One region of the Streptomyces sp. NPDC107654 genome, then DNA from elsewhere that is predicted to be linked to it. Evidence: riboswitches for the same ligand, from Rfam matches in the RefSeq annotation. Region 1 holds a riboswitch; each other region holds the start of a gene.
What was found. Region 1 has a riboswitch for cobalamin ahead of ACZ7N4_RS13945 (prenyltransferase/squalene oxidase repeat-containing protein). Riboswitches for the same ligand answer to the same signal wherever they lie in the genome.

Region 1 (9,990 bases):
CCGTGCCGACGCCCACGGCCGCGCTCGACGACGCGGCCCGCAAGCGGCACTTCACCTGGGACGGCACCTGGTACGCCTCGTTCGACGACTTCTCCGTCGACACCATCAAGAACGTCAGTGGGGGCGGCGCCGCCTACTGGAACATCTCCGTCAACGGCACGCCCACCCCGGTGGGCGGCTGCCAGTTCAAGCTGAACGCCGGCGACAAGGTCGCGTTCACCTGGACGGCGTTCTGACCCCTGCCCGTTATCACCTGCCGGGGAACGGACGTGCCTCGGCAGGTGTGACCGGCTCTCCGGCCCGCACGCCGTGCAGGACGTGGGCGAGTACCTCGGCCCCGCGCACCACGCGTGGTCCGGGGCGGTTGAAGTAGGCGGGGCCGTCCAGCACCCACACACGGCCGGATCGAACCGCAGGCAGTTCGGACCAGCCTGGCAGACTTGTCAGCAACTCTGCTTCCCGGAGCGTGCGTTCAGGAGGAAAGCCGCACGGCAGGACCAGGACCACGTCCGGCCGTGCGGCGCGCACCGCCTCCCAGATCATCGGCTTGGTGTGCTCGCCGGGCGCGGCGAGGAGAGGTTCGCCGCCGGCGGTGGTGATCTGCTCGGGCACCCAATGTCCGGCGGGCCACAGCGGGTCGAGCCACTCGATCGCCGCCACCCGGGGCCGGGCGCGTCCTGCGACCGCCCGGCGGCCCCGGTCCAGACGGTCCAGCAAGGCCGTCCGCTGCTGCTCGGCACGCTCCCGGACGCCCAGCAGTTCGCCCACGGTGACCAGGCAGTCCAGGACGTCGTCGAGGGTACGCGGCTCCATGCTGAGGACCCGGGTGTCGGCGTCGAGCAGCCGCACCGTCCGGCTGACCTTTTCGTAGGACACGGCGCACACGTCGCACAGGTCCTGGGTGAGGATCACGTCGGGGCGCAGAGCCGCGAGAGCCTCGGTGTCGAGCGTGTACAGCGACGAGCCCGAGTGCGCCGAGCCACCGACGGCGTCGGAGATCTCCCTGCTGGTGAGCGCATCCTGATCCAGGTCCGCTCCCGTCACGACCGGTACGGATGCCACCTCGTGCGGAGGCCAGTCGCACTCGTGGGTACGGCCGACCAGCCGGTGTGACAGTCCGAGCCCGGCGACCATGTCGGTCGCGGCGGGCAGCAGGGAGACGATGCGCATACTCCGACTCTAGGTCTCCGCCGTGACCGACAGGGCTGCGTCAGGCGCCCCAGCGCACGGCGATCGTGTCGCCGACGCCGACGACCGTGCTGCGCGTGGCGGAGGTGAAAGCCGAGCCGTCGATGCTGACCTTCCACGTGTTGGATCCGCTGTTGGCCTTGCCGTTGACTGCGGTGACGGTTCCGGTGCCGGAGGACGGGGTGACGCTCGTGACGCAGCCGGACGGCGTGGCGGCGCCGGTTGCCGCGTCGAGGACGGCGCCCAGCGTGGTCGTCGAGCCGGTCGGCGTGAGCGCGACGGAGCACACCTTCAGGTTGCCCGCGCCGTCGTCCACGGTGAGCCCCAGCTTCGTGGCTGTTCCGGAGGTGAGGGAGGACTGGCTCACCCACTGGGGCGCGCCCGGCGTCGTAGGGGCCGGCGGGGTGGCCGTGAAGCCGCCGCCTGCCACGGCCCGCAGCCCGTCGATGGACGCGTACGCCGTCGGTGAGGTGTCGGAGGGCAGATACTTGAACCCGCCGCCCGGGTTGAACTGCTGCGCGATCAGGAAGTCCACCGGTGTCTTGCCCATGGAGGTGAGGAAATCACCGGTCTGCGGATTGATGCCGCAGGCGTTCAGACCGGACACCGCCCAGCCGTTGGAATCGGTGTTGACACCGAACATGGCGTTGAAGGCGCCACTGTTCGGCACGAGCTTGCTCTTCAGGAACGCCTTGGCCTGCACGATGTCCGTGTCAGTGTTCGACACGCCCGACACACACAGGGCCGCCATCGCCGCTCCGGTCATGTCGATGTCGCTCGCGGCCGAGAGCTGGCTGGGATTGCCCTCCGCCTTGCTGTAGTTCCAGCCGCCGTCGTTGTGCTGATTGGCCCGCAGGCGCGTGACGACCGCGTCGCGCAGAGTCTGCGGTATGCGGGCCTGCCCGGACTGTGTCTTGGCGCCATTCAGGGCGAGCGCCGCGAAGACGGTGCCGTTGAAGTTGGCGGACGGGCCGATGTAGCCGGGTTCGGCGGTCTGCCAGTAGCCGTAGATGTCGGCGATCAGGTTGCGGGACGCGGAGACGCGGGAGGGGTCGATGCCCGCGGCGTAGGCGTTCAGCGTAGCGCGCTCGTAATCCGTGACGACGGGGGAGGCTGAGGGCCAGCCGGCGGTGGAGAGCAGATTGCGGTAGACGGTTCTCGCGTTCTTGCTCGTGTCACCGCCGGGTGTCACGTCCACGGCGGCGGTCCCGGCCGAGGCGAGCGCGCTGAACGCCCACTCGTTGGACAACCCGGAGCCGGCGTACGAACCGTCCGCAGCTTGAAGCGACTTGAGGTAGGCGACGCCGTTCGCCTTCGACGTGGCGATCTGCGCCGGCGTGGACGTGGCCGCCGCGGGCAGCGTCGTGAGCGCGAACGCGCCGAATGCGGCCGCCGCGGTGAGGGCGGTACGACGGTAGGACAGCGAACGGGGCATGGCCTGCTCCTTGGATGGAGGACGCCGGCCGGACCCGGTGCCGGGCCGGCGGTGGCCTGCGGAGCAGCGGGCGTGGCCGCCGTCCGGAACGCGTGGACCGGCTTCCAAAGGTGCTTCGCCGCTTGGGCATTCGGGCTCGGGTCGGCCCCCTGCCGTCCCACACCGCTGCGCGTCAGCCCCGGATTCCCACCGGGTTCCCCCACTCGGCAGTCCGGGACGGTACCGGACGCGCATGCCTGCCGCCACCACTCGCCCGGGGCCGCCCGGGGGCGGCCTTGACCGTTCCCGCGAAGCGTGCTCAAATCCCGCTGATACGCAATGAGTTCCAGGGAAAGCCGGTCGAAATCCGGCGCTGACCCGCAACCGTAGGCCCGGCACCGCCGGGCGAGCCGGAATGCCTGGAGCGTGTTCATCAGCAACAGACGCCGTCGTGGACTACGGCGTGGTGCGACCAGCTTCCGGCTGCAGGGAACTCCTCGTCCGACGGAAGCCCTCTGCCACGTCTGCGCCCGCGTCGGGCAGGCGCGAGGGGGCCGGGGTGCGGACGGGGAAGCGAAGAAACGGGAGAGTCGCGGGCGCACGAGGCACGGCACTCGTATCCGCCCTGTTCATCCTGCTGGCGGCCTGCGTGACGTTCCTCACGACGACATCTGCCGCGGCCGACGGTGTGGGTGACTGCACCGCGTCCAAGGGCGCTGTCGTCGCCGTCGACTTCGGGCCGTTCGGCGGCACGGTGGAGCGCGGCTGCGACACCACGCCCACCACCGGCTACGACCTGCTGCACGACGCCGGATTCACCACCACCGGCACCCAGCACGACGGCCCCGCCTTCATCTGCCGCATCGGCTACAGCGACTTCAACTCCGGCACGCAGTACCCGACCCCGGACAAGGAGTCCTGCGTCCTGACTCCGCAGGCGACGGCGTACTGGTCGTACTGGACCGCATCACCCGGCCAGGACGAGTGGACCTACAGCCAGTACGGCGCCATGGACCGCAAGCTCAAGGACGGTGACGTCGACGCCTGGGTCTACGGCGGCACCGACGTCGGAGGTGCGACGGGCAAGCCCGCCTTCACTCCCGACGACGTGCGCGCCGGCGGCACCCACACGCCCGACCCGGGCGGCACACCCACCGGCGCGCCGGGCAAGGTCGATCTGACCGCCGCCGCTACCTGGCTCAAGGGCCGCCTGACCGACGGTGAACGCATCGTCGACGACGGCGCCACCGCACCGAACTACTCGCTGACCGCCGACACTGCCTACGCACTCGCCGCGGTTGACGGCCAAAGCGCCACGCTCGACAAGGTCACCGACTTCCTCGCAGCCCACGTCGGCGACTTCGGCTACCCGAGCGGCGCCGATCAGGCGCCGGACGCCACCGCCGTCGCCCGCCTCGCGCTCATCGCCGAAGTCACCGAACGTGACCCGCGTGCCTTCGGCGGGCGTGACCTCATCGACGCCCTCACGAAGAACGTGTGTGCGACGGGCCCCGAAGCCGGCGACGCGACCCCGGGCTGCACCGCCAAGGGAGACTTCCGGTCCGCGTCGTACACCGAGGGCCAGGCCCTGTCCGTTCTGGCCCTGCTGCGCGCCGGAGCGACGCCCCCGGCCACGACCACCGACCGTCTCACACAGCTCCAGTGCAAGGACGGCGGAATCACCAGCATCCTCATCCACCCCGGCGAGTACTGCGACGGCGACCCCGCCACCACCGGCCTCGTCGCCCTGGTGCTGCACAAGGCAGGCGGCCACGACGACGCCGTGACCAACGCCCGCAGCTACCTGACCAAGGCCCAGCGGGCGGACGGTTCCTTCCCCGGCTACACCGGCTCCACCACCGGCAGCGTCACAGCGACCGCGTACGCCGCACAGGCCCTGCGCGCCCTCGGTGACACCAAGCGCGCGGACGCGGCCGTCGGATGGCTGTCCCGGCACCAGCTCAAGAACGGCGGCTTCGGCTTCGAGGAGACCGACACCGACCCCGCGCTCTACGCGACTGCGCCGGCCGTCCTCGCCGGTGCGGGCACGAGCCTGGTCACCCTCACGACGAAGAAGCCGGCACCCCCGTCCACGCCGCCGACCGAGCCCACCGGCTCACCGAGCGCGCCCACTCCGGTCACGGGCCCGGATCTGAAGAAGGGCGTCGCCTACCTCACCAAGGCGTCCAACCTCAAGCAGGGCCAGTACTACACCGCCGGTACCGGCTCGGCCCGGGCCGACTTCGGCCTCACCATCGACGGCGCCTACGCCCTTGCCGCCACCGGCCTGAACAACGCCAAGCTGCGCGGCATCGTCGACTTCCTCGACCATGGTGGCAAGGACGGCGAGGGCCGCACTGTCGACGACTGGACCGGCATCGGCACGCCGTATGTGGCGGGCGGTTCCCTCGGCAAGACCGCGCTGCTCGCCGAGGCCGTCGGCCGCGACCCGCGCCACTTCGCCGGGCACGACCTCATTGCCGCGCTCGCGAGGGCCGCCTGCGCCAAACCGAGTTCCGCCCCCGACCGCTCCTGCGCCGCCAAGGGTGCCTACCGGTACGCACCTTCCGTCTTCGCCCAGTCCCTGGCCGTGATGGCGCAGCTGCGTGCGGGGGAGAAGGCGGCAGCCGAACGGCCGATCGCGTACCTCGAGAGCCTCCAGCAGCCCGGCGGCGCCTGGCCGAGCCTGATCCCGTCCACGAACGACTCCGACGTGGACTCCACCGCCATCGCCGCCATGACGCTCGACCTGGCGGGCGGCACCAAGGCCGACAAGGCCGTGGACAAGGCGCTGGCCTGGATCGCGTCCAAGCAGCTGGCCGACGGCGGTTTCCCGGGCGCCGCGGGTGACTCGGTGAACTCCGCCGCTCTCGCCGTGCAGGCGCTGTCCCTGGACGCCGGCGCATACACGTCGAAGATCGCCAAGGCGCGCAAGTTCCTCGCCTCCCAGCAGAACACCGACGGCGGCTTCAACGTCGCCAAGGGCGGTCAGCGCGGCTCAGACCTGCGTGCCTCCACCCAGGCCGTCGGCGGCGCCACCGGCATCTCCTTCGGCACGCTGGAACGCAGCCTGACCGGCACGTCACCGCAGCCCACGCCGAGCCCCAGCAGCAGCGCCCCGGAGATCATCACCACCGGTGGCGACTCCGCCGGCCGCGACGGCGGGACATCCGCGAGCGGCGGTGACGGCGGCGGCGGCGTTCTCGCTTCCACCGGCGCCCAGATCGGTACCCTCGCCGCGATCGCCGCCCTGCTGGTGCTCGCAGGCTGGCGCACGGTCATCATCACCCGCCGTCGCACGGACCCGGGGAGCGGACGATGAAGGCACGTCTCCGGCGCGTGCTCGCCGCGCTCGGCCTGACGACCGCGGCGGTCGTGGCGACCGGCACTCCGGCCGCCGCCGACCCGCAGCCCATGGGCCGCTGCACCACCACCTCCGGCGTCGTCCTCGCCGTCGACTTCAGCCACTGGGGCGGCCCGGTCCTGCGCTCCTGCGGCACGACCCCGACGACGGGCTACGACCTGCTCAATCAGGCCGGCTGGAGGACCACCGGCACCGGGCACGACGGCCCGGCGTTCGTCTGCCGGATCGGATACAGCGGCTTCCAGGGCGGCAAGCAGTACCCGACGCCCGCCGAGGACGACTGTGTGCTCACCCCACCGGCCTCCGCCTACTGGTCGTACTGGCACGCCGACCCGGGAGCGAAGACGTGGAGCTACAGCCAGTTGGGCGCGATGCTCTACAAGCCCAAGCCCGGCAGCGTCGACCTGTGGATCTTCGGCGGTACGAACATTCAGGGCACCGAAGGTCGCCCGACCATCACCCCGGACCAGCTCCGCGCCCACAACACCAGGCCGCAGGGGGACGCGGGCAAGCCCGCGTCCACGCACAAGGCACCCTCCCTGCCGCCCGACGTGGACACCGGCCCGGCTCCCGGGCAGCCGACGACGGCGCCCTCCGAGCCGCCGTCGCACAAGCCGAGCAAGCCGGGTAAGCCGAATCCCAGCAAGTCCCCGAGCCCGACGCCGTCCCCCAGCGCCACCACAACCAGCCCGTCACCCACCGCGTCCAGCACCAGCATGGGCACCCGAGTGGTCGACGCCGAGCCGGCCGCCGATGCCCAGCACGACTCGGGTTCGCTCGTCCCCGTCGCCACCGGCGCCGGGCTCGTTGTCCTGATCGGCGGCGCCGCCGGATACGTGGCACACCGGCGCCGGCGTACCGAGTGACGCCGGTGGCCCGTACGACCATGGAGGCGTCACCGGCCGCCGCGGTGTCCGGCAGCGGCGGCCGGCGCCTCCCGCGCACGCTGCACCCCGTGGCCTGGTGGGTGTGGGCCCTCGCCCTGGCCACCGCCGTCAGCCGCACCGACAACCCGCTGCTGCTGTTCCTCGTGCTCGCCGTCCTCGGCTACGTCGTCACGGCCCGGCGCACCGAAGCCCCGTGGGCGCGGGGCTTCAAGTACTACCTCTGCCTCGCCCTGACGGTCGTGGCGATCCGCGTCCTCTTCCGCGCGGTCTTCGCCACCGGCATCACCCCACGCGACCACTTCGTCTTCTCCCTGCCGCACATCTCCACCCCCGGCTGGTACGCCGGCATCAGGATCGGCGGTCCGGTGTCGCTGGAGGCACTGCTGTCCTCGGCCACCGACGGGCTGCGGCTGGCCTGCATGATGTGCTGCATCGGTGCCGCCAACACCCTCGCCAACCCCAAGCGCGCCCTGCGTGTTCTGCCCGGGGCGCTGTACGAACTCGGAGTGGCGGTCACCGTCGCGATCAGCGTGGCGCCGCAGCTGGTGCAGAGCGTGCAACGCGTCGCCCGCGCCAAGAAGCTGCGGGCGACGCGCACGCGAGGAATGAGGGCGCTGCGCGGCATCGTGGTGCCCGTCCTGGAGGACGCCCTCGAACGCTCCCTGCGGCTGGCCGCCGCCATGGACTCGCGCGGATACGGCCGGGCGGGCACCGCGACCCGACGCTCCCGCCGCGTCACCGGCGCGCTGATGCTGCTGGGCATGTGCGGTCTGTGCGCGGGGGCGTACGGGCTCCTCGACGCCACCGCGCCGGCACTCCTGGGGCTGCCGGCCATGACCGCCGGAGCCGTCCTGTGCGTCGCGGGCCTGCGACTGGGCGGGCGGCGGGTCACCCGCACAGTCTACCGGCCCGACCCCTGGACCCTGCCCGAGTGGGCCGTCGCCGGCAGCGGAGTGCTGTCCGCCGTCCTGCTCTTCAGCAACCTCGGCTACGACCCCGCTCAGCTCAACCCCACCTACTACCCGCTGACCTGGCCGGACCTCCCTCTCGTCCCGACCGCCGCGATCCTCCTCGCCGGAGCGGCCGGTTTCCTCGCCCCTCCGCCCGGCCCCGCCCAGAGAGCCACCACACCGTGATCACCTTCGACCAGGTCACCGTCCAGTACGAGGACGCGGCCGGGCCCGCCCTGCGCGACGTCGACCTCACGGTGGAGGAGGGCGAACTCTGCCTCGTCGTCGGGCACACCGGCGTCGGCAAGTCCACCCTCCTCGGAGCCGTCAACGGACTGGTGCCGCACTTCACCGGCGGCACCCTGTACGGCCGCGTCACCGTCGACGGCCGCGACACCGCCGAGCATCCCCCGCGTGAACTCGCCGACGTCGTCGGCGTGGTCGGCCAGGACCCGATCGACGGATTCGTCACCGATACGGTCGAAGAGGAACTGGCTTACGCCATGGAACAGTTGGCCATCCCTGCCGCGACCATGCGCAAGCGTGTGGAGGAGACCCTCGACCTGCTCGGCCTCGCCGATCTGCGCCACCGCGCCCTGCACGAACTGTCCGGCGGCCAGCAACAGCGCGTCGCCATCGGCTCGGTCCTGACCGCCCACCCGCGTGTCCTGGTCCTGGACGAACCCACCTCCGCCCTCGACCCCACCGCGGCCGAGGAGGTCCTCGCCGCCGTCACCCGCCTCGTCCACGACCTCGGCGTCACCGTCCTGATGGCCGAGCACCGCCTCGAACGCGTCGTCCAGTACGCGGACCGCGTCATCCATCTGCCCGGTGACGGCCACGCCCGCATCGGCACACCCGCCGAGATCCTCCGGACGTCCACGATCGCACCACCGATCGTGGAACTCGGCCGGACCGCGAAGTGGTCACCGCTGCCGCTGTCCATCCGCGACGCCCGCCGCGCCGCCGCACCCCTGCGAGCCACGCTCGCCGCACGCCCGCCCGTACCCGTCCGGCCACCGCTGCCGCACGACAAACGGACGCGGCTCCTGACCGCGCGCGGCATCACGGTCGCCTACCGGGGCGTCACCGCCGTACGCGAAGTCGACCTCGACCTGCACGCGGGCGAAGTCACCGCGCTGATGGGCCGCAACGGCTCCGGCAAGTCCTCGCTCCTGTGGGCCCTGCAGGGCTCCGGACCCCGCCGGGCGGGAAGCGTACGGGTGACCGACGGCACCGGCGGGACGGACCCTCACTGCGTACCGCCGGCTCAAGCCCGGCAGCTCGTCGGGCTGGTCCCGCAGACCCCGGCCGACCTGCTCTACCTGGAGAGCGTCGAGCAGGAACTCGCCCAGGCCGAGACCGAATCGGGCACCGAGGTCAAGGCGCGTGCCCTCCTCGACCGGCTCGCGCCCGGCATCGACGATGCCACCCATCCCCGAGATCTCTCCGAGGGGCAGAAACTCGCTCTGGTCCTCGCCATCCAGCTCTCGGCCGCCCCCCGGGTCATCCTGCTGGACGAACCGACCCGGGGACTGGACTACCGGGCCAAGACGGCACTGATCGGCATTGTGGACGCTCTCGCGGAGGAGGGCCGGACGGTCGTCATCTCCACGCACGACGTCGAATTCGTCGCCCGGGCCGCCGACCGCGTCGTGGTCATGGCCGAAGGCGATGTCGTCGCCGACGGCCCGACCACGGAGGTCATCGTGTCCTCGCCGACCTTCGCCCCGCAGACGGCGAAGATCCTCTCCCCGCTGCCGTTCCTCACGGTCCACCAAGTGGCAAAGGCGCTCGGCACCGAACGAGACGAGGCGGCACGCCCATGAGTACGCGCATCGGCACTGCCATCCGGTTGACCCCGCGCGTCGGCGTCATCATGGCTCTGGCCGCCTTCCTCGGGCTCGTCGCCTTCTTCTGGCCGTTCGTGGTCGCGCCGGGCACGTTCGGCTCCAACTACGCGCCCCCGCTGATCTTCGGCGTCCTGCTGGTGCTGGTCCTGTGCGTGGTCCTCTCGGAGATCGCCGAGGGCGGCATCGACTCCAAGGCGCTCGCCATGCTGGGCGTGCTCTCCGCCGTCAACGCAGCCCTGCGTCCGCTCGGCGCCGGAACGGCGGGCATCGAGACCGTCTTCTTCGTCCTGGTCCTGGCGGGAAGGGTGTACGGCCCCGGTTTCGGCTTCGTGCT
Region 2 (10,793 bases), on a different contig from region 1:
CTCCGGGCACTGGGACCACTACCGCGACGACATGTACCCGCCGATGCGGCTCGGCGCCGAGGAGGTCGTCCTGCGGCCCAGCCTCTGCCCCCACCACGCCCTGATCTACCGCTCCCGCTCCCGCAGCCACCGCGAACTGCCCCTGCGCATCGCCGAGCTGGGCACCATGCACCGCGCCGAACCGTCCGGCGTGCTCGGCGGCCTGACCCGGGTCCGCGCCGTCCACCTCAACGACGCGCACGTCTTCTGCACCCCGGACCAGGCGGTGGCCGAGGCCCGCGCCGCGCTGGAGCTGATCGCCCGCGCCCACGCCGACCTCGGCATCGAGGCCGTGCGCCACCGGCTCTCGCTGCCCGGCGCGGGCGGCAAGTACGTCGCCGACCCGGAGCTGTGGCGCCGGGCGACCGGGCTGCTGCGGGAGGCCCTCGCGGAGGCCGGGGTGGCCTACGAGGAGGCGGAGGGCGAGGCCGCGTTCTACGGCCCGAAGATCGACGTGCAGATCGCGGACCCGGCGGGCCGCGAGTCCACCCTGTCCACCGTGCAGATCGACTTCCACCAGCCCGCCCGCTTCGACCTGCGCTACATCGGCGCCGACGGCGCGAAGCACCGGCCGGTGATGGTGCACCGCAGCGTCATCGGCAGTGTCGAACGGGTCGTCGCCCACCTGGTGGAGACCCACGCCGGCGCGTTCCCGGCCTGGCTGGCCCCCGTGCAGCTGGTGGTGCTGCCGGTGGCCGAGGAGCAGGTGGAGCCGGCGGCGGCGCTGGTCCGGGAGGCGCTCGCGCTGGGCCTGCGCGCCGAACTCGCCGGGCCGGGAGAGGGGACCCTGGGCGCCAGGGTCCGCGCGGCGCGCCTGGTGCCGTACCAGGCGGTGATCGGGGCCCGGGAGGCCGGCGCCGGGCTGGCCGCCGTACGCCTGCGGGACGGCCGCCGGCCCGGTGCGCTGCCCGGGAGCGAGCTGCTGCGGCGCGTCGCCGAACGGGTGGCGGCACGCGGCACCGCGCTCTGGGCCTGATCTAAGGTCGAGACGACGGAAGGAGCCCGCCGTGACCGGTCAGCCCATCCCCGTGATCATCGACTGCGACACCGGTGTCGACGACGCCCTGGCCCTGCTGTTCGCCGTGCGCCACCCCGGACTCGACCTCAGGGCGGTGACCTGCGTGGCCGGGAACACCGACGTGGACGGCGTGGTCCGCAACACCCTCACCGTGCTGGAGCGGGCGGGCGCCCCCGACATCCCGGTGGCCCGGGGTGCCGAGCGCCCGCTGCTGGAGCCCGCCCGTCACGCCCCCGTGCACGGCGCCGACGGCATGGGCGACCTGGGCCTGCCCGCGCCCGCCCGGACCCCGGTGGACGTCGACGCGGTCACGCTCCTGCACCGCGAGATCCTGGCCTCCCCGCGCCCGGTCACCCTGATCCCGACGGCGCCCCTGACCAACATCGCCCTGCTCCTGCGCACCCACCCGGAGGTGACCCGGAACATCGAGCGGATCGTGTTCATGGGCGGGGCGGTGGAGGTCGGCAACGCCACGCCGGTCGCGGAGTTCAACGTCTGGCACGATCCGGAGGCCGCGGCGATCCTGCTCACGGCCGGGGTGCCGATCACGATGTACGGCCTGGACGTCTTCCGGCAGGTCGTCGTGGACAGCGCCGAGGTGCACCGGCTGCGCGGGAGCGGCGAGCCGGGCACCCGCCTGGCCGGCGAACTCCTCGCCCACCGGCCGGCCCACCAGGGCGAGCCGCCGGAGGCCGAGGAGGCGGGCGGTCTCGGCGACGCCGGCGCGGTGTGCGCGGTCGCCGACCCGCAGGGCATCACCACCCGCCTGCTCCCGGTCGAGGTCTCCCTCGCCCCCGGCCCGACCCGCGGCCAGACCATCGTCGACCGGCGGCCCCGGCTGGGCGAGTCGGAGATCCACGAGGGGGGCCGTGAGACGGCGCTGGTGGACGTCGCGTTGGAGGTCGACGCCGATCGGTACGTGAAGCTGTACCTGGAGACGGTGGAGCGGTAGTCAGTCGGCGGCCGACCAGCGTTCCTCCACGCGGGCCAGCCGCCAGTACGTCAGGGCCGCCGCCCACACCGCCACGAACAGGCCGACGATGAGGTAGCCGACGTTGTCGAGGTCGAGGCCGGCGATCCAGCCGGTCACCGCGTCGTGCAGGGCGAACTTCTCGTGCAGGACGCCGACCAGTTCGATCGTGCCGATGAAGAAGGCGACGGCGATGGACAGGCCGGTGATGGCGAGGTTGTAGAAGACCTTGCGGACGGGGTTGGCGAACGCCCACTGGTAGGCGAAGTTCATGAACGTGCCGTCGAGGGTGTCGAACAGGCTCATCCCGGCGGCGAAGAGGAGGGGCAGGCACAGCACCGCGTACCAGGGCAGGCCGGCCGCCGCGCCGGAGCCCGCCATCACCATCAGCGTGACCTCGGTGGCCGTGTCGAAGCCGAGGCCGAAGAGGAAGCCCAGCGGGTACATCTGGCCGGGGCGGGAGACGGACTTGGTGAGGCGGCCCAGGATCCGGTTCATGAAGCCGCGCGAGTCCAGGTGCTGTTCCAGCTCCTTCTCGTCGTACGCGCCCGCGCGCATCGCCCGGAAGACCTTCAGGATGCCCACCAGGGCGATCAGGTTCAGGGCGGCGATGAGGTAGAGGAACGTGCCGGAGATCGTCGTACCGAGGAAGCCGAGCACCTGGTGGGTGGTGGAGCCCTCGTTCATCACCTTGCCGGCGAGCGAGGTGCCGCCCGCGATCAGCAGGGCCAGCAGGACGACGACGCTGGAGTGGCCGAGCGCGAACCAGAAGCCCACCGACACCGGCCGCTTGCCGTCGGCCATCAGCTTGCGGGTGGTGTTGTCGATCGCCGCTATGTGGTCGGCGTCGAAGGCGTGCCGCATGCCCAGGGTGTAGGCGGTGATGCCGAGACCGACCCCGAAGACGTCGGTGCCGATCCTGTAGTGCCGGGGGGCCACGAGGAGGTACAGGATGCCGAAGGCGACGACGTGCAGGGCGATGATCACCGCCATCAGGCCCGCCGTCCTGACGGTGTCCTCGCGTCGCCAGCGGAAGGTCGTGGCATCGGCCATCGTTCATGCTCCAGCACCTCGTGGATCACTTCATGAGTGCCGTGGCCGGTCTCCTGGCTTACGGGTCGTACGTCCGCCGTCCCTGCCTTCCCGGTCGTACGACCAGTGGCCCGGCGGGTGCCGGACGGGACGGGAACTCCCCGATCACAGTGGCGAGGGCCGCGTCGACCTTGCATCGACTTCCCGAACACCACGGCCCGCCCACCGTAGAGGGGTGCGCGCTTTCCTGCATAGCTGCGCACCCGCGCAGGTATGCAAGATCACAAAAGTGCGCCTGCGAGGATGGGGGGCATGCATCTCGTGCCTGCCGACCGAGCCGACCGTCGCACCATCGACGGTCACCGGGTGTGCGAGGCGATCGCCGCCATCGGCGACGCGGGGCTCCTGCGCACCTGGGCCGACCGTTTCTCCCTGCTGGCCGACGCCAACCGGCTCGCGCTGCTGCTCGCCCTGCACCGCACCGGGCCGCTCGCCGTGTCGGACCTCGCGGTCGCCACGGGCATGAACGACCCGGCCGTCTCCCAGGCCCTGCGGCTGCTGCGGGCGGCCGGGGTCGTGGCCGGGGAGAAGGAGGGGCGCGTGGTGCGGTACCGGGTGGTGGACGTGGAGGTACAGGGCCTGTTGGAGCACTGCACGGTCTGACCGCCCACGAAAAGGTTCCCTTTCCGGGCAATGTGGACAGATACAGATTCCGTACTGTCGTCCGTCCCATGGGAGCCCGTATGGCAGACCGCTCGCCGGACCTCTCGCCCAGGAACCCCGACTGGTGGCGCCAGGCCGTCATCTACCAGGTGTACCCGCGCAGTTTCGCCGACGCCGACGGAGACGGCCTCGGTGACCTCCGGGGTGTCACCCGGCGTCTGGACCACCTCGCCACGCTCGGCGTGGACGCCCTGTGGCTGAGCCCCTTCTACCCCTCCGAACTCGCCGACGGCGGCTACGACGTCATCGACCCGCGCGGCGTCGACGAGCGCCTCGGCACCCTGGACGACTTCGACGCCCTGGTCGCCGAGGCGCACCGGCTCGGCCTCAAGGTCGTCGTGGACATCGTCCCCAACCACACCTCCCACCTGCACCCCTGGTTCGAGGAGGCGCTGCGCGCCGGACCCGGCTCCGCCGCCCGGGAGCGGTACGTCTTCCGGCCCGGGCGGGGCGCGCACGGGGAGCTGCCGCCCACCGACTGGCAGTCGGTGTTCGGCGGCAGCGCCTGGCGGCGGGTGCCCGACGGGGACTGGTACCTCCACCTCTTCGCCCCCGAACAGCCCGACCTCAACTGGGACAACGAGGAGGTCCGCGCCGACTTCCGCACCACCCTGCGGTTCTGGTCCGACCGGGGCGTGGACGGCTTCCGCGTGGACGTCGCCCACGGTCTGGCCAAAGACCTCACCGAGCCACTGCGGGACGTCGGCGGCCTCGGTGCGACCGGCGAGGAGGCGCTGCCGCTGGTGCCGCCGGGCAGCCACCCGTACTGGGACCGGGACGAGGTCCACGAGATCTACCGGGACTGGCGCAAGATCTTCGACGCGTACAGCCCGCCGCGCATGGCCGTCGCCGAGGCCTGGGTGCCGGGCGACCGCCGCGCCCTGTACGCCCGCCCCGACGAACTCGGCCAGGCGTTCAACTTCGAGTACCTGGAGGCCCGCTGGGACGCCGGGGAGCTGCGGGACGTCATCGCCGCCTCGCTGGCCACGGCCCGGGCCGCCGGGGCCTCCGCGACCTGGGTGCTGTCCAACCACGACGTCGTACGCCACGCCTCCCGGCTGATGCTGCCGCCGGACACCGACCCGGCCGCCTGGCTGCTCGCCGACGGTGCCGCGCCCGCGGTCGACGCGGCGGCCGGGCTGCGCCGGGCCCGGGCGGCGACCCTGCTGATGCTGGCGCTGCCCGGCTCGGCCTACCTCTACCAGGGCGAGGAACTCGGCCTGCCGGAGGTCGCCGATCTGCCCTTCGAGGTGCTCCAGGACCCGATCTGGGAGCAGACCGGCCATGTCCGCAAGGGCCGCGACGGCTGCCGGGTGCCGCTGCCGTGGACGACGACCGGGCCCAGTTACGGCTTCGGGCCCGGGGCCTCCTGGCTGCCGCAGCCCGCGTCCTTCGCGGCGTACGCCGTCGACGCGCAGACCGGGACCGAGGGTTCCACGCTGGAGCTGTACCGCACGGCCCTGCGGCTGCGCCGCAAGCTGCTCGCGGGCGAGACCCTGACCTGGACCCCGGACGCGCCGGCCGGTGTGCTGGACTTCAGCCGCTCCGACGGCTGGCGCAGCGTCACCAACCTGGCCGCCGAGCCGGTACCGCTGCCGCCGGGCGAGATCCTGCTCAGCAGCACCCCGCTGCCGGAGGGGAGCGCGCTGCCGCCGGACACCACGGTGTGGCTGGCCTAGGGCCTCTCGTCCGGAACGTGCCGGGGTCGCGGGGTCCGGCACGCACGTCTGCGGCGTTGTCGCCGGTTGCCGACTCCCCCACGCGCGACGTCGCGAGGCCCTAACCGGCCGAAGGGCTGGGGCCGGGGGCGGTGCCGCCGCCGGGGAGGCCGCTCAGGTCCAGCGGGGTGGACGTGGCGGTCGGCGGCGGGGTGAGCACCACCTCCGGCTGGCCCGCCGGCGGGGCCGGCGGGGTCAGGTCGGAGGAGGGCAGCTTCGGCGGGGTGGTCTGGTTGAAGATGGTCTGGTCGAAGTCGACCAGACCGGTCTTCTCCATCACCGTGATGTGGTCCAGAACCGTGTCGTTGGCCTGGTCGGCGAGAGCGCGGACCAGCGAGTTCTTCGTGGTGGAACGGATCTTCGCGATGGTGTTGAAGATCGAGCCGTGCGTCATCCGCAGGATGTTGGCGAAGTCGGTGTCGAACTGCTTGCCGCTCTCGCCCTTCAACTGGTTCACGAAGCCCTCCTGTTGCGGGCTCGCCACATTGGGCAGCGTGATGTTCAGCATCGGGGCGAGCTTGCGGCAGGAGGCGTCCAGCGCCGCGTGCCCGTCCACCAGGTGCGCGCTGGCCGTCTTGACCCCCTTCGAGCTGCCCTTCTGCAGCCCGATCTGACCGAGCGGGTACTCCCACAGGCCCGCCGCCCGCACCTTGACCACGAAGTCCCGGTCCCCCTCGGTGAGCGGCCCCCACTGGGTGTTGGCGATGATGCGCGTCTGGGAGCTGGAGACGGTGTCGAGGCCGAGCATGCCCGGGTAGGCGAGTGCCGCGAGGGTCAGAGCCATGGCACCGCCCACGAAGAGCGTTCCCGTCGCGTTCCGCGAAAAGCGCACCGTTCCTCCTGCTGGGGATCCCGCCCATGGTTCGGACACACAGCGGTACGGACGCGACGGCGATTCTTCTCAGCGGTCCCGGGTAAAGATCGGCGGCCCCGGGTAAAGAATCCCCCGGTGCCCTTGGCCAAAGGTTGGCCGCTGCCGGGCAGAAGGTTGACCTGCGCCCGGGAGAAGGCAGACCGGCCGGCCGCCTAGATTCGCCGCATGCCCCCACAGCCACCGCCGCGCACCCCCGCCGCGCTGCCCGTCCTGCCCTACCGCAAGCCCACCAAGGGCCGCGACTACTGGGTGCTGGACGACGTCCTGCCGGACGCCGACGCCGTACGGCAGCGGTGTCTGGCCAAGGACGACTGGGTCGAGGGGTACCCGTACACCTCCGAGACCTGGCCCGGCCTGCGCGCCATGCCCGGTCTGGAACCGGCGGAACTCGCCCGGATCGAGCGCCTGGTGAAGAAGGCGACCGGGGCGAAGGAGCTGTGGGTGCAGCGGACGCCCGGCGGCGGCACCCTCAACCACAACTGCGTCCAGGTGGTCGGCGAGGGCGAGAGCGCGCCCCGCCCGCACACCGACTCCAGGGCCCTGTGCCGGTACGCGGCCGTGCTCTACCTCAACCCGGACGTGCCGAAGGACTGCGGCACCAGCTTCTACCGCCAGTCCCTGCCCGGCGGCCGGCTCGGCGGCAACGTCGTCCAGGCCCCGCACACCAACCTGGTCGAGGCCCTCGGCACCCGGTACGTCGGCGCGGACGCCTTCGAGGAGGACGTGCGCGTCCCGCACAGGTACAACCGGCTGCTGCTGTACCACGCCAACCTGGTGCACAGCGCCACCGGTTACTCCGGCCGGACGCTGGCGGAGAAGCGGATGACCGCCGTGTTCTTCTGGATGGCCTGACCCTGACGTTCCCCCCGGGCGGAACGGGGGGCCGCACGCCGTCGTCCTCACCGGAGGAGGCCGGGAAGAGTCCGGACACCGGCAAGGGGAGGGGCGATGGGACACGAGGACGCGCCGGCCGCGCGGCAGGAGCGGGCCGCCGGGGAGGCGACGCCGTACCGGGACGTCCGGGTGACGGGACGGCTGGCCGCCGCCGGGCTGCTGCTCGCGGGCGCCGCCTGGGTGGCGCGGGGCGTGTGGGAGACGCGGCTGGCTCTCGCCGGCGAACCCGGCTCCGGGCCGCCGGACCAGGGCGAGGGGGTGCACCGGCCGCTCACCGCGCTGGAGGACTCGTACCACCTCGTCACGTCCCTCGGCGGTGCCGCCGTGCTGGTCTGCGCCCTGCTCTTCCTCTCCTGGGTGGTGCGGCTGCGGGACAACGCGCGCCTGCTGTCCGGCCGGCCGCCCAGGTACGCCGGCATCTGGGTGTACGCGGGCTGGATCGTCCCGGTCGTCAACCTGTGGTTCCCGCGCGGCATCGTCGCCGACGCGTTCCGCGCTTCCGCCCCGGGGCGCCGGCTGCCCGCCTCCGTGAACGTGTGGTGGGGGCTCTGGCTGCTCGGGATGCTCAGCGGGGTGGGCATCGTCTACGAGGACTCCACCGACGAGATCATCGCCCGCGCCTACACCGAGGTGTGGCCGCTGCTCGCCAGTGACGCGGCGGTCGTCGGCGCCGCCGTCGCCGGCGCGTTCGCCGTACGGGCGGTCACCGCCGCCCAGGTGGCACGGATGCGGGCGGCCGCCGCCCCGCACCGGCTGCCGCAGCCGGTGTGAGGCTGCGGCCCGCGCGGGTACGGATGACGGGCATGAGCAGTGTCGCCGTCGTGGGAGCCGGACCGGGGCTCGGGGCCGCCGTCGCGCGCCGGTTCGGACGGGAGGGGTTCGCCGTCGGGCTGGTCGCCCGGGACCGGGGCCGGCTGGACGCGATCACCGGCGGGCTGGCGGCCGAGGGGATCACCACGCGCGGCTTCACCGCCGACGTGCGCCGGCCCGAGGCGCTGGCGGCGGCGCTGCGGGAGCTGGCCGAGGCCCTCGGGACCGTGGAGGTGCTCCAGTACAGCCCGGTGCCGCACCGGGACTTCATGCGGCCCGTGCTGGACACCGGGCACCGGGACCTGGTCGGGCCGATCGAGTTCTCCGTGTACGGGCCGGTGGCCGCCGTGCAGCAGGTGCTGCCGGGGATGCGCCGGCTCGGGCGCGGCACGATCCTCTTCGTCAACGGCGGGAGCGCCGCCGTCCCCCATCCCGAGCGGGCCGGCACCTCGATCGCCTTCGCCGCGGAGAGCGCCTACGGCCACCTGCTGCACGACCGGCTGGCCGGCGAGGGCATCCACGTCGCCCAGCTGGTGATCCCGGGCGCGATCACGGCGGGCCACGCCCGCAAGGACCCGGACGTCCTCGCCGAGACCCTGTGGAGCCTCCACCGGGACCGCCACGGCTTCCGCCACTACGCCGACGACCTCGCCGGCTGACCCGGCGCGGGCGCGGGCGGCGGTGCCTGCTTGACTGCCCCGCATGGACAGGACACAGGTGGCGGAGGAGCCGCGGCAGAGGGCGGAGATCGCGGTCTGGCTCGGTGCGGTGTCCGTCGGCTGCTGGCTGTGCTGCCCCTTCTGGGCCCTGGTGTCGTGCGTCGCCCTGCCGGCCGGTCTGGCCGGGCTCGTGCGGTGCGTCGTCGAGCACCGGGCGGGCGGCGGGCGGGCGCGGGCGGTGGCCGGCGGCGTGCTGTCCCTGCTCGGCACGGCCGCCGCGGTCGCGTACCTGCTCTACCTGGCCACGCATCCGGGGCTGCCCGTACAGGACTGAGCGGTGACGGGACCGTCACCCTGCGAAGAGTCGCTTTATGAGCCAATATGGTGACATTGGCCGCAATGCTCTCTTCTGAGGGGGCCTCCATGGCTGTGGACATCCCTGCGCTCGTCAAACCCTCCCGCCTCAGGAGCCGGGGCGGGCTGCTGGGCGAGTGCCTGGCGGAGTTCCTCGGAACCTTCGTCCTCATCTCCTTCGGCTGCGGTGTCGTCGCGATGGCGGTCGCCGCCCTGCCCGGTTCGGGCCGCGCCCAGACCGCCACCACGATCTTCCTCGCGGCCGGTGACTGGCTCCTCATCACCTGGGGCTGGGCCTTTGCCGTCGTGTTCGGCGTCTACGTCGCCGGCGGCGTCAGCGGCGCCCACCTCAACCCGGCGGTGACCCTGGCGATGGCCATCCGCCGCGGCTTCCCCTGGGCCAAGGTCCTGCCGTACTGGTTCGCGCAGGTCGTCGGCGCCCTCACCGGCGCCGCCCTGGTCTACCTCGTCTACCACAACGCGATCAGCGCCTACGACCAGGCCGCGGCCGGGCCGAAGGTGAACGGGCACACCAACGCCACCTTCTCGATCTTCGCGACCTTCCCCGCCCCGTACTTCCACGGCGGCGTCTGGGGCCCGCTGATCGACCAGATCGTCGGCACCGCGTTCCTGCTGATGCTGATCGCCGCCGTCATCGACCTGCGCAACCAGGCCGTGAAGGCGAACCTCGGACCGCTGGTCGTGGGCCTCGTCGTGGCCGCCATCGGCATGTCCTACGGCGCCAACGCGGGCTACGCCATCAACCCGGCCCGCGACTTCGGCCCGCGCCTGTTCACCTACGCGGCGGGCTGGGACGGCCTCGCGTTCCCGGGGAGCGTCGCCGGGGCGTACAGCGGCTACTGGTGGATCCCGATCGTCGGGCCGCTGATCGGCGGTGCGATCGGCATCCTGGTCTACGACCTCTTCATCGGCGACGTCCTGCTGGTGCGGGCCGAGACGGCGGAACTGCCCGAACCCGGCCGCTCCACCCCGGTGCGCACCACCGACGAGGAGTGAGGACCAAGAACCCGGCCCCGCCGGGACTCCGCGGAGAACCCTCGGCGGGGCCGGACCGGTCGCCCTCCCGGTGGGGTTCACGGAGCCCCGTCCCGCCCGGGGGTCTTCTGCGATAATCGCGCTCCATGCCATGACGGGGCGTCACCGTGCCCCCGGGCGAGGGGGGTACGAGCACGATGAGTGGCGGTCGTCGGCGGGCTCTGCTGATCGGGGTGTCCGCGTACCCCCAGCTGGACGTGCCGAAGCTGCGGGAGGACTTCCCGAGCCTGCCCTTCGCCAGGAACGACGTCGCGGCCCTGCGCAGCGCGCTGTTGAAGAGCGGCTACCTGCCGGAGCACGTGACCGTGCTGGACGACGAGGAAGCGACCTGCCATGGCAGCATCTACGACGCGCTGGGCCGGTTCCTGAACGCGTGCGAGGACGGCGACGTGGGCCTCGTCTACTTCTCCGGCCACGGCGTCCGCTTCGGCGACACCGACTATCTCCTGCCCAGCGACGCCCGGGCCCGCTGGGGCGCCGACGAACAGCGCACCCTTCGCCCGCAGAGCCTCATCGAGAGCGTGCCCGACGAACTGCTCGCGCCCCTGCGCTCCAACGCCACGGTGATGCTCTGCCTCGACGCCTGCCGCAGCAGCGGGGACACCCCGTCGGCCACCTTCGAGGCGATCAAGGTCAGCCGCGCCTG
Region 3 (10,793 bases), on a different contig from region 1:
ACGGATGGTCCGCTGGATCCGGTCGTTCAGCGACGAGATCAAGCGGGAGACCGGCCGCCGGCCGCTGATCTACACCACGACCCAGTGGTGGAGGCTGTGCACCGGCAACAGTCGCGCCTTCTCCTCCTCGCACGCCCTGTGGATCGCCCGTCACGGCACCTCGCGACCGGGCGCCCTGCCCGGCGGCTGGCGGTACTGGACGTTCTGGCAGTACGGCACCAAGGGCCGGCTGCCGGGTGACCAGAATCTCTTCAACGGCTCCCTGAGCAGGCTGCGGGTCCTGGCCCGCGGCCGCTAGCCAAGGGGCGCTTGGGCCGGGAGAGGGGAGCGGAGCCTCGTACGCGCGTGACGGACATCCTCACGCCCGTCTCAGTTCATCTTCCGTTCACCCAGGTTGCCTACGTTCGACCCGCCAATGACCTCGAACGATTGCCTGGGTAAATGGAAAGCTTCTCGCTGATCCTCGCGATAGTGGTGGCAACCGCTCTCGCGTTCGATTTCACGAACGGTTTCCACGACACCGCGAACGCGATGGCCACCACCATCTCCACAGGCGCCCTGAAGCCGAAGATCGCGGTCGCCATGTCCGCCGTCCTCAATCTCGTGGGCGCCTTCCTCTCCGTGGAGGTCGCGAACACGATCTCCAAGGGTCTCGTCGACGAGACCGGCATCCGTCCCGAGGTCATCTTCGCCGCCCTGGTCGGCGCGATCCTCTGGAACCTGCTGACCTGGCTCGTGGGCCTGCCGTCCAGCTCCTCGCACGCCCTGATGGGCGGCCTGGTCGGCGCCACCGTCGCCTCCGCCGGCTTCGGCGCCGTCCACGGTGACGTCCTCGTCACCAAGGTGCTGCTCCCGGCCGTCGCCGCGCCGATCGTGGCGGGCCTCGCCTCGCTGCTGGCCACCCGGTTCTCCTACGGCATCGGCGGCACCGCCGACGGCGAGGCCACCCGCAAGGGCTACCGCGCCGGCCAGATCGCCTCCGCCGGCCTGGTCTCCCTCGCGCACGGCACCAACGACGCCCAGAAGACGATGGGCATCATCACCCTCGCCCTCGTCGCGGGCGGCTCGATCGCCCCCGGCTCCAACCCTCCCACCTGGGTGATCCTCTCCGCCGGCCTGGCCATCGCGCTCGGCACCTACATCGGCGGCTGGCGCATCATCCGCACCATGGGCAAGGGCCTGACCGACCTGGAGCCGCGCCAGGGCTTCGCCGCCCAGACCAGCGCCGCGACCGCCATCCTGGCCTCCTCCCACCTCGGCTTCTCCCTCTCCACCACCCACGTCGTCTCCGGCTCGGTGATGGGCGCGGGCCTGGGCCGCAAGGGCGGTGTGGTCCGCTGGTCCACCGCGACCCGCATGTTCGTCGCCTGGGCGCTCACCCTCCCGGCCGCCGCGCTGGTCGGCGCGGGCGCCGAGGCCGTCACCGACCTGGGTGACTGGGGCACCGCCGTGGTCGCCGTCTTCCTGGTCGCCGCGTCCGCCGCGATCTGGAAGATCTCCCGCCGCGAGGTCGTCGACCACACCAACGTGGTCGAGGAGACCGAGGAGCCCGCCGGTGTGGTCACGACCGCCATCGCCGCCGTGATCCCGCCGCCCACCGGCACGGTCGCCGCCGATGTGGACCTCACGTTCCCGCAGCAGGCCACCGCCCCCGCCGAACCGGCTCCGGCCGCCCCGCCGGCCGCCGCGGTCTGACCCCGAGCACCCGGTTAGCGAAGGAAGCACTATGAAGATCGACTGGGCAGCCCTGGGCTCCGTGTTCGGCGTCAGCCTCGTGGTCACCGTGGGCCTGGTGACCCTGTTCACGCTCGGCATCGCGGGCCTGAACCGGCGCGAGAAGGCCACGGCCCAGGGGGACTCCGCCGCCCTCGCCGTCACCGGCGCCTACCTGTGCTTCGCGGCCTGCGCGGCGGCGGTGGCGTACGGCATCAACCTGATCGTGGCCAAGGCCTGACCACACCACCGAAAGGCTCCCCGCGCACGCCGTGCGGGGAGCCTCTGCCGTACCCCGGCAGACCCCGCGCGCCCCGCGGTGTGGGGATCAGCACACTGTCCCCACGCAGGTCAAAGGCAAGTTGACGGCCCTTCCGGGCGCGTGGTGGACTGCCCAGGCCATCAACGGCGGCAGGAGAGGAAGCCGGTGCGAATCCGGCGCGGTCCCGCCACTGTCACCGGGGAAGAACTTCCCGGGAGCCAGGAACTCTCACCGCCGATGCACGTCGAACCAGGGCGCGGACACCCTGAGTGAGGACACATATCGCCATGCTCGGCTGCCGATCGAGGACCAGCACCAGGGCTGTCAGGCCCGTTCCTGTGCCCACGGCCGGCTGAGCCGATGGGTGCCGATCGCACATACGCGTACGGCGCCGCCGCCGGCGTCCTCGGTGACCTGCTCCTCGGCGATCCCCGTCGCGGGCATCCGGTCGCCGTGTTCGGCCGGGCGGCCGGGGCCGTGGAAGGCGCCTTGTGGCACGACCACCGCGGCTGGGGCGCCCTGCACACCACCGTGTGCGCCGGTGGCGCCGTCGCGCTCGGCGCACTCGCCGCACGCGCTGTACGCCCCTCCCCCACCGCCTCCGTCGCGCTGACCGCCGCCGCCACCTGGGCCGTCGTCGGCGGCACCTCGCTCGCCCGCGAGGCCCGCGCCATCGGACGCGCCCTGGAGGCCGGGGACATCGAGACCGCCCGGGCGCGGCTGCCCCACCTGTGCGGCCGGGACCCGCAGGCGCTGGACGCCGACGGTGTCGCCCGGGCCGTGGTCGAGTCGGTCGCCGAGAACACCTCGGACGCCGTCGTCGGCGCCCTCGTCTGGGGTGCCGTGGCGGGGGTCCCGGGGCTCCTCGGGTTCCGGGCGGTCAACACCCTGGACGCGATGGTGGGTCACAAGTCCCCCCGTCTGCGGCGCTTCGGCTGGGCCTCCGCCCGCCTCGACGACGTCGCCGGCTGGCCGGGTGCCCGGCTGACCGCCGTGCTCGCCGCCGCGGCCGGACCCGATCCGCTGGGTGCCCTGCGTGCCTGGAAGGCCGACGCGCGCCGGCACCCCAGCCCCAACGCCGGTCCCGTGGAGGCCTCCTTCGCGGGTGCCCTCGGCGTACGCCTGGGCGGGACGCTCTCCTACGGCGGCCGGGTCGAGCACCGGCCCGTCCTCAACGGAGCCGCCGGGCGGCCCGTCCGGGTCACCGACATCGACCGGGCCGTACGGCTCTCCCGCCGCGTCGGCCTGCTCGCCCTCGCCGGCACGCTCACCGCACGCCGGCTGCTGAAAGGACGCGGGAAGTGAACGGTGGTCTCCTCGTCGCCGGCACCACCTCCGACGCCGGCAAGAGCGTCGTGACGGCCGGCATCTGCCGCTGGCTGGTACGCCAGGGGGTGAAGGTCGCGCCGTTCAAGGCGCAGAACATGTCGCTGAACTCGTTCGTCACGCGCGAGGGCGCCGAGATCGGGCGGGCGCAGGCGATGCAGGCGCAGGCCTGCCGGGTCGAGCCGACCGCGCTGATGAACCCGGTGCTGCTCAAGCCCGGCGGCGAGCAGAGCAGTCAGGTGGTGCTGCTCGGCAAGCCGGTGGGCGAGCTGAGCGCACGCGGGTACCACGGCGGGCGCCAACAACGGCTGCTGGGCACGGTGCTGGACTGCCTGGCCGAGTTGCGGGGCACGTATGACGCGGTGATCTGTGAGGGGGCGGGCAGTCCGGCCGAGATCAACCTCCGGCGGACGGACATCGTCAACATGGGCATCGCACGCAACGCGCGGCTGCCCGTGCTCGTCGTCGGCGACATCGACCGCGGGGGCGTCTTCGCGTCCTTCTTCGGCACCGTCGCCCTGCTCTCACCGGAGGACCAGGAGCTGGTCGCCGGGTTCCTGGTGAACAAGTTCCGGGGCGATGTCGGCCTGCTGGAGCCCGGGCTGGACATGCTCCGGGACCTGACGGGGCGGCGGACGTACGGTGTGCTGCCCTTCCGGCACGGGCTCGGCATCGACGAGGAGGACGGGCTGCGCGTGTCGCTGCGGGGCACCGTACGGGAGTCCACCGTCACGCCCCCGGTCGGCGAGGACGTGCTGCGGGTCGCCGTGTGCGCGATCCCGCTGATGTCCAACTTCACCGACGTGGACGCCCTGGCCGCCGAACCGGGCGTCGTGGTGCGGTTCGTGGACCGGCCGGAGGAGCTGGCGGACGCCGACCTCGTGGTGGTCCCGGGCACGCGCGGGACCGTACGGGCGCTGGAGTGGCTGCGGGAGCGCGGACTCGCCGACGCGCTGGTACGGCGGGCCGCCGAACAGCGTCCCGTCCTGGGGGTCTGCGGCGGCTTCCAGATCCTCGGCGAGCACATCGAGGACGAGGTCGAGTCCCGCGCCGGAGCCGTCCCGGGTCTCGGCGTGCTGCCCGTCCGGGTGCGCTTCGCCCGCGAGAAGACCCTCACCCGGCCCCGTGGCGAGGCCCTCGGCGAGCGGGTCGACGGCTACGAGATCCACCACGGCGTGGCCACCGTCGAGGGCGGCGAGCCCTTCCTCGACGGCTGCCGGGTCGGCCAGACCTGGGGCACGCACTGGCACGGCTCGCTGGAGTCGGACGGCTTCCGCCGGGCCTTCCTGCGCGAGGTGGCCGCCGCCGCGGGCCGCCGCTTCGTGCCCGCGCCGGACACCTCCTTCGCCGCGCTGCGCGAGGAGCAGCTCGACCGGCTCGGCGACCTCATCGAACAGCACGCGGACACGGACGCGCTGTGGCGGCTCATCGAGTCGGGCGCGCCGCAAGGACTGCCTTTCATTCCACCGGGAGCGCCCGCATGAGCACAGTGTTGTTGTTGTCGACCGCCGACACGGATCTGCTGGCGGCCCGGGCCTCCGGCGCCGGCTACCGCATCGGCAACCCCACCCGGGTCGACGTCGCCGGGGAGCTGCCGGGCCTGATCGAGGGCGCGGACCTGGCCGTCGTCCGGCTGCTGGGCGGCAAGCGGGCCTGGGAGGACGGGCTGGCCGCGCTGAAGGCGTCCGGCATCCCGACCGTGCTGCTGGGCGGTGAGACCGTGCCGGACGCCGAGCTGATGGCGGAGTCGTCGGTGCCGGCCGGTGTGGTCGCGGAGGCGCTGAAGTACCTGGTCGAGGGCGGCCCCGCGAACCTGCAGGAGCTGTCCCGGTTCCTGTCGGACACCGTGCTGCTGACCGGAGAGGGCTTCGAGGAGCCGCGGAAGATGCCGGAGTTCGGCGTCCACGGCGACCGTACCGTCGTCGACGGCCGGCCGACCGTGGGCGTGCTGTTCTACCGGGCGCACGAACTGAGCGGCAACACCGCCTTCGTGGACACCCTGTGCGAGGCGATCGAGGCGCAGGGCGCCAACGCCCTCGCCGTGTACTGCGGTTCGCTGCGCGGCGCGGACCCCGGGCTGTACGAGCTGCTGGGCCGTGCCGACGCGCTGGTGGCCACCGTGCTCGCGGCCGGCGGCACGCACGCCTCGCAGGCATCGGCGGGCGGCGACGAGGAGTCCTGGGACATCGGCGCGCTCGCCGACCTGAACGTCCCCGTGCTGCAAGGCCTCTGCCTCACCTCCTCGCGGGCCGCGTGGGAGGAGTCCGACGCGGCGCTGTCCCCGATGGACGCGGCGATGCAGGTGGCGATCCCGGAGTTCGACGGCCGGCTGATCACCGTGCCGTTCTCCTTCAAGGAGCAGGGACCCGACGAGGTGCCGGTGTACGTCGCCGACCCCGAGCGGGCCGCCCGCGTGGCCGGGATCGCCGTCAGGCACGCCCGGCTGCGGCACAAGCCGAACGCCGAGAAGAAGGTCGCCCTGGTCTTCACCGCGTATCCGACCAAGCACTCCCGGGTCGGCAACGCGGTCGGTCTGGACACGCCCGCGTCGGCGGTACGGGTGCTGGACGCGCTGCGGGAGGCCGGGTACGGGCTCACCGAGTACCCGTCCGGCGGGGACGAGCTGATCCACCGCCTCATCGCGGCCGGCGGCCACGACGTCGAGTGGCTGACCGAGGAGCAGCTGGCCGCGGCGCCCGCGCGGGTGCCGCTGGCCGACTACCGGGCGTGGTTCGAGAGGCTCGACCCCGGGTTGCGGGACGCGATGACCGAGGCGTGGGGCGAGCCGCCGGGCAGCCTCTACGTGGACGGCGACGACATCGTGCTGGCCAGCCTCCGGTTCGGGAACGTCGTCGTCATGATCCAGCCGCCGCGCGGCTTCGGCGAGAACCCGATCGCGATCTACCACGACCCGGACATGCCGCCGTCGCACCACTACATGGCGGCGTACCGGTGGCTGGACAACTCCTTCGGCGCGGACGCGATCGTGCACATGGGCAAGCACGGCACGATGGAGTGGCTGCCGGGCAAGGGCCTCGGCCTGTCGGGCGGGTGCGCCCCGGACGCCGTACTCGGCGACCTGCCGCTCGTCTACCCGTTCATCGTCAACGACCCCGGCGAGGGCACCCAGGCCAAGCGGCGCGGGCACGCCACGGTGGTCGACCACCTGGTGCCGCCGATGGCGCGTGCCGACACCTACGGTGACCTGGCCAAGCTGGAGCAGCTGCTGGACGAGTACGCGCTCGTCTCCGACCTGGACCCGGCGAAGGCCCCGGCCGTCCGCGCCCAGATCTGGACGCTGGTGAAGGCGGCGGAGCTGCACCACGACCTGCACGTGGACGAGCAGCCGGACGACGACGCGTTCGACGAGTTCGTCATGCACATCGACGGCTATCTGTGCGAGATCAAGGACGTGCAGATCCGCGACGGGCTCCACATCCTCGGCGGCGGGCCGGCCGGCGAACCACGGGTGAACCTGGTGCTGGCCGTGCTGCGCGCCTCGCAGGTGTGGGGCGGGCGGGCGAACGCGCTGCCCGGTCTGCGGGCTTCGCTGGCGGCCCACTTCGGGATGGTGGAGAAGGAGCTGCTGGCCGAGCCGGGTGCCCCGGTGAAGGTGCCGGTGGAGCTGACGGACCTGGTCGAGGGCCCCGCGCGGACCGCGTCCGACGCGATCGACCTGCTGGAGCGGCTGTGCCGGCGGATCGTGGAGGAGATGGAGGCGCGGGCGTGGGACCGCGCGGTCGTCCCGGCGGTCCTGCGGGGCGCGCTCGGCGCGGAACTCCCCGAGGCGGTCGCCGTGCTGGAGTTCGCGTGCGAGGAGGTCGTACCGCGGCTGGCGCGGACCACGGACGAGATCGGGCACATCCTGCGGGCGCTGGACGGCGGCTACGTCCCGGCGGGCCCGTCGGGTTCCCCGACCCGCGGCCTGGTCAACGTCCTCCCGACGGGCCGGAACTTCTACTCGGTCGACCCCAAGGCCATTCCGTCCCGGCTGAGCTGGGAGGTCGGCCAGTCGCTGGCGGACTCCCTGGTCGCACGCTACCTCCAGGACACCGGGGCGTACCCGAAGTCCGTGGGCCTGACGGTCTGGGGCACGTCCGCGATGCGCACCCAGGGCGACGACATCGCCGAGATCCTCGCGCTGCTGGGCTGCCGCCCGGTGTGGGACGAGGCCTCGCGGCGGGTGACGGGCTTCGAGGTGGTTCCCCTGGCGGAGCTGGGGCGCCCGCGCATCGACGTCACGGTCCGCATCTCCGGCTTCTTCCGGGACGCGTTCCCGCATGTGGTCGGGCTGATCGACGACGCGGTACGGGCGGTGGCGGAGCTGGACGAGCCGGCCGAGTCCAACTACGTGCGGGCGCACGTGGACGAGGACGCGGCCGAGCACGGTGACCGGCGGCGCGCGACGGCCCGCGTCTTCGGCTCGAAGCCGGGGGCGTACGGCGCGGGTCTGCTGCCGCTGATCGACGCCCGGAACTGGCGCAGCGACGCCGACCTGGCCGAGGTGTACGCCGTCTGGGGCGGCTACGCCTACGGGCGCGGGCTCGACGGGCGGGCGGCGCGCGGGGACATGGAGACCGCGTTCAAGCGGATCGCGGTGGCGGCGAAGAACGTCGACACGCGGGAGCACGACCTGGTCGACGCCGACGACTACTTCCAGTACCACGGCGGCATGGTCGCCATGGTGCGGCACCTGACGGGTGCCAACCCGGAGGCGTACGTGGGCGATTCGGCCGTACCGGATCAGGTGAGGACCCGGACGCTGGGCGAGGAGACCCACCGGGTGTTCCGGGCCCGCGTGGTCAACCCGCGCTGGATGGCGGCCATGCGCCGGCACGGCTACAAGGGCGCCTTCGAGATGGCGGCGACCGTGGACTACCTGTTCGGCTACGACGCGACGGCGGGCGTGGTCGACGACTGGATGTACGAGAAGCTGAGCGCGGAGTACGTCTTCGACCCGGAGAACCGGGACTTCATGCGGAAGTCCAACCCGTGGGCGCTGCGCGGCATCACCGAGCGCCTGCTGGAGGCGGCGGACCGCGGGCTGTGGGCGGAGCCGGACGCGGACACGCTGGAGCGGCTGCGCGCCACCTACCTGGAGCTGGAAGGCGACTTGGAGGGCGACCAGTGACCACCCCGTTCCCGTTTACGGCCGTCGTCGGCCAGGACGACCTGCGGCTCGCGCTGCTGCTGAACGCCGTGTCGCCGGCGGTCGGCGGTGTGCTGGTGCGCGGCGAGAAGGGCACCGCCAAGTCGACGGCGGTGCGGGCGCTCTCGGCGCTGCTGCCCGCGGTCGCCGTCGTGCCCGGGTGCCGGTTCTCGTGCGACCCGGCCTCGCCCGATCCCTCGTGCCCGGACGGCCCGCACGAGGCGGGCAACGGCACCGAGCGGCCCGCGCGGATGGTCGAGCTGCCCGTCGGCGCCTCCGAGGACCGGCTGGTCGGCGCGCTGGACATCGAGCGGGCGCTCGCGGAGGGCGTGAAGGCCTTCGAGCCGGGCCTGCTGGCCGACGCGCACCGCGGGATCCTCTACGTCGACGAGGTCAACCTCCTCCACGACCACCTGGTGGACCTGCTGCTGGACGCGGCGGCGATGGGGGCCTCGTACGTGGAGCGCGAGGGCGTGTCCGTGCGGCACGCCTCGAAGTTCCTCCTCGTCGGCACCATGAACCCGGAAGAGGGCGAGCTGCGGCCGCAGTTGCTGGACCGGTTCGGGCTCACCGTGGAGGTCGCGGCCTCGCGTGAGCCGGAGCAGCGGGTGGAGGTCGTCCGGCGCCGGCTGGCGTACGACGACGACCCCGGTGCCTTCGCCGCCCGCTGGGCCGACGAGGAGGCCGCCGTGCGACAGCGGATCGCCGCCGCGCGGGCGTTGCTGCCGTCGGTGCGGCTGGGCGACGGTGCGCTGAAGCAGATCGCGGCGACCTGTGCGGCCTTCGAGGTGGACGGGATGCGCGCCGACATCGTCATGGCGCGGACCGCCACCGCGCTGGCCGCGTGGGCCGGGCGGACCGACGTGCTCGCCGAGGACGTGCGGCAGGCGGCGCTGCTGGCGCTGCCGCACCGGCGGCGGCGGAACCCGTTCGACGCGCCGGGTCTGGACGAGGACAAGCTGGACGAGACGCTGGAGCAGTACGCCGGGAACGACGGGGACGGCGGGAACGACGGCGGCGGCGGGGACGGCGACGAGGACCCCGACCCGGACGGTCCCGGCGGCGGCGGTGGCCGGCCGCAGCCCGACCCCGCTCCGCAGGGCGACGGGGGCGACGCCGCCCGGCCGGATGCCGGTGAGGGCGGGCAGCCGCAGGCGTCCGGCGGGCAGGAGCAGTCGGCCGTACGGTCCGCCGAGCCGTTCCGGACCAGGGTGCTGAGCGTGCCCGGCATCGGTGAGGGCGCGGCCGGGCGGCGGTCCCGGGCCCGGACCGAGCACGGGCGGACCACGGGAGCCCGCCGGCCGCGGGGGGCGCTGACCAAGCTGCACCTGGCGGCGACCGTGCAGGCCGCCGCGCCGCACCAGCGCTCGCGCGGGCGGTCCGGTCCGGGGCTGGTCGTGCGCCGGGACGATCTGCGGCAGGCCACCCGGGAGGGGCGCGAGGGGAACCTCGTGCTGTTCGTCGTGGACGCCTCCGGGTCGATGGCCGCGCGGCAGCGGATGAGCGCCGTCAAGGGAGCCGTGCTGTCGCTGCTGCTCGACGCGTACCAGCGGCGGGACAAGGTGGGGCTCGTGACGTTCCGGGGGGCGGCGGCCGAGGTCGCGCTGCCGCCGACGTCGTCCGTCGACGCCGCCGCCGTACGGCTGGAGACGCTGCCGACCGGCGGGCGTACGCCGCTCGCGGCCGGGCTGCTCAAGGCGCACGAGGTGCTGCGCGTGGAGCGGTTGCGGGACCCGGCGCGGCGGCCTCTGGTGGTCGTGGTGACGGACGGGCGGGCCACCGGTGGTCCGGAACCGCTGCTGCTCGCCTCGCGGGCCGCCGGGCTGTTCGCGGCCGAGGGGGTCGCCTCGGTGGTCGTGGACTGCGAGTCGGGGCCGGTGCGGCTGGGGCTGGCCGGGAAGCTCGCGGGTGAGCTGGGCGGTACGGCCGTGACGCTGGACGAGCTGCGGGCGGACTCGATCGCCGGGCTCGTGAAGGGAATTCAGGGCAGGAGGGCCGCGTAATGCCGCAGGGACAGCCGAGTGTCGTACCGGACGACGGTCTGACGACCCGTCAGCGTCGCAACCGTCCGCTGGTCGTCGTGCACACGGGCGTCGGCAAGGGCAAGTCCACCGCCGCGTTCGGGCTCGCGCTGCGCGCCTGGAACCAGGGGTGGCCCATCGGGGTGTTCCAGTTCGTCAAGTCGGCGAAGTGGAAGGTCGGCGAGGAGAACGCGCTGCGGGTGCTCGGCGCCTCCGGCGAGGGCGGGACCGTCGACTGGCACAAGATGGGCGAGGGCTGGTCGTGGGTCCAGCGTGACGCCCAGATGGACAACGAGGAGAAGGCCCGCGAGGGCTGGGAGCA

Region 2: linked by a shared signal. The riboswitch ahead of nicT (Nickel transporter NicT) and the one ahead of ACZ7N4_RS13945 (prenyltransferase/squalene oxidase repeat-containing protein) in region 1 are both predicted to bind cobalamin.
Region 3: linked by a shared signal. The riboswitch ahead of ACZ7N4_RS34935 (cobalamin biosynthesis protein) and the one ahead of ACZ7N4_RS13945 (prenyltransferase/squalene oxidase repeat-containing protein) in region 1 are both predicted to bind cobalamin.

What each region holds. Positions count from the first base shown of each region.
Region 1 is NZ_JBVKBI010000006.1:304,977-314,966, reverse strand. Features, by position in the region: gene ACZ7N4_RS13960 (DUF4430 domain-containing protein) at 1-236, shown strand, start outside; gene ACZ7N4_RS13955 (cobalamin-binding protein) at 250-1,170, opposite strand; gene ACZ7N4_RS13950 (prenyltransferase/squalene oxidase repeat-containing protein) at 1,211-2,623, opposite strand; cobalamin riboswitch at 2,748-2,823, opposite strand; cobalamin riboswitch at 2,907-3,040, shown strand; gene ACZ7N4_RS13945 (prenyltransferase/squalene oxidase repeat-containing protein) at 3,162-5,924, shown strand; gene ACZ7N4_RS13940 (hypothetical protein) at 5,921-6,832, shown strand; gene ACZ7N4_RS13935 (energy-coupling factor transporter transmembrane component T) at 6,853-7,989, shown strand; gene ACZ7N4_RS13930 (ABC transporter ATP-binding protein) at 7,986-9,632, shown strand; gene ACZ7N4_RS13925 (ECF transporter S component) at 9,629-9,990, shown strand, end outside.
Region 2 is NZ_JBVKBI010000007.1:326,299-337,091, forward strand. Features, by position in the region: gene thrS (threonine--tRNA ligase) at 1-1,015, shown strand, start outside; gene ACZ7N4_RS15980 (nucleoside hydrolase) at 1,047-2,009, shown strand; gene nicT (Nickel transporter NicT) at 2,010-3,080, opposite strand; cobalamin riboswitch at 3,107-3,290, opposite strand; gene ACZ7N4_RS15990 (metalloregulator ArsR/SmtB family transcription factor) at 3,372-3,722, shown strand; gene ACZ7N4_RS15995 (glycoside hydrolase family 13 protein) at 3,803-5,461, shown strand; gene ACZ7N4_RS16000 (DUF4142 domain-containing protein) at 5,562-6,284, opposite strand; gene ACZ7N4_RS16005 (DUF6445 family protein) at 6,540-7,226, shown strand; gene ACZ7N4_RS16010 (DUF4328 domain-containing protein) at 7,323-8,039, shown strand; gene ACZ7N4_RS16015 (SDR family NAD(P)-dependent oxidoreductase) at 8,072-8,737, shown strand; gene ACZ7N4_RS16020 (hypothetical protein) at 8,781-9,071, shown strand; gene ACZ7N4_RS16025 (MIP/aquaporin family protein) at 9,161-10,108, shown strand; gene ACZ7N4_RS16030 (HD domain-containing protein) at 10,285-10,793, shown strand, end outside.
Region 3 is NZ_JBVKBI010000031.1:52,142-62,934, forward strand. Features, by position in the region: gene ACZ7N4_RS34920 (lysozyme) at 1-298, shown strand, start outside; gene ACZ7N4_RS34925 (inorganic phosphate transporter) at 442-1,695, shown strand; gene ACZ7N4_RS34930 (hypothetical protein) at 1,727-1,954, shown strand; cobalamin riboswitch at 2,084-2,225, shown strand; gene ACZ7N4_RS34935 (cobalamin biosynthesis protein) at 2,336-3,280, shown strand; gene ACZ7N4_RS34940 (cobyric acid synthase) at 3,277-4,785, shown strand; gene cobN (cobaltochelatase subunit CobN) at 4,782-8,432, shown strand; gene ACZ7N4_RS34950 (putative cobaltochelatase) at 8,429-10,453, shown strand; gene cobO (cob(I)yrinic acid a,c-diamide adenosyltransferase) at 10,453-10,793, shown strand, end outside.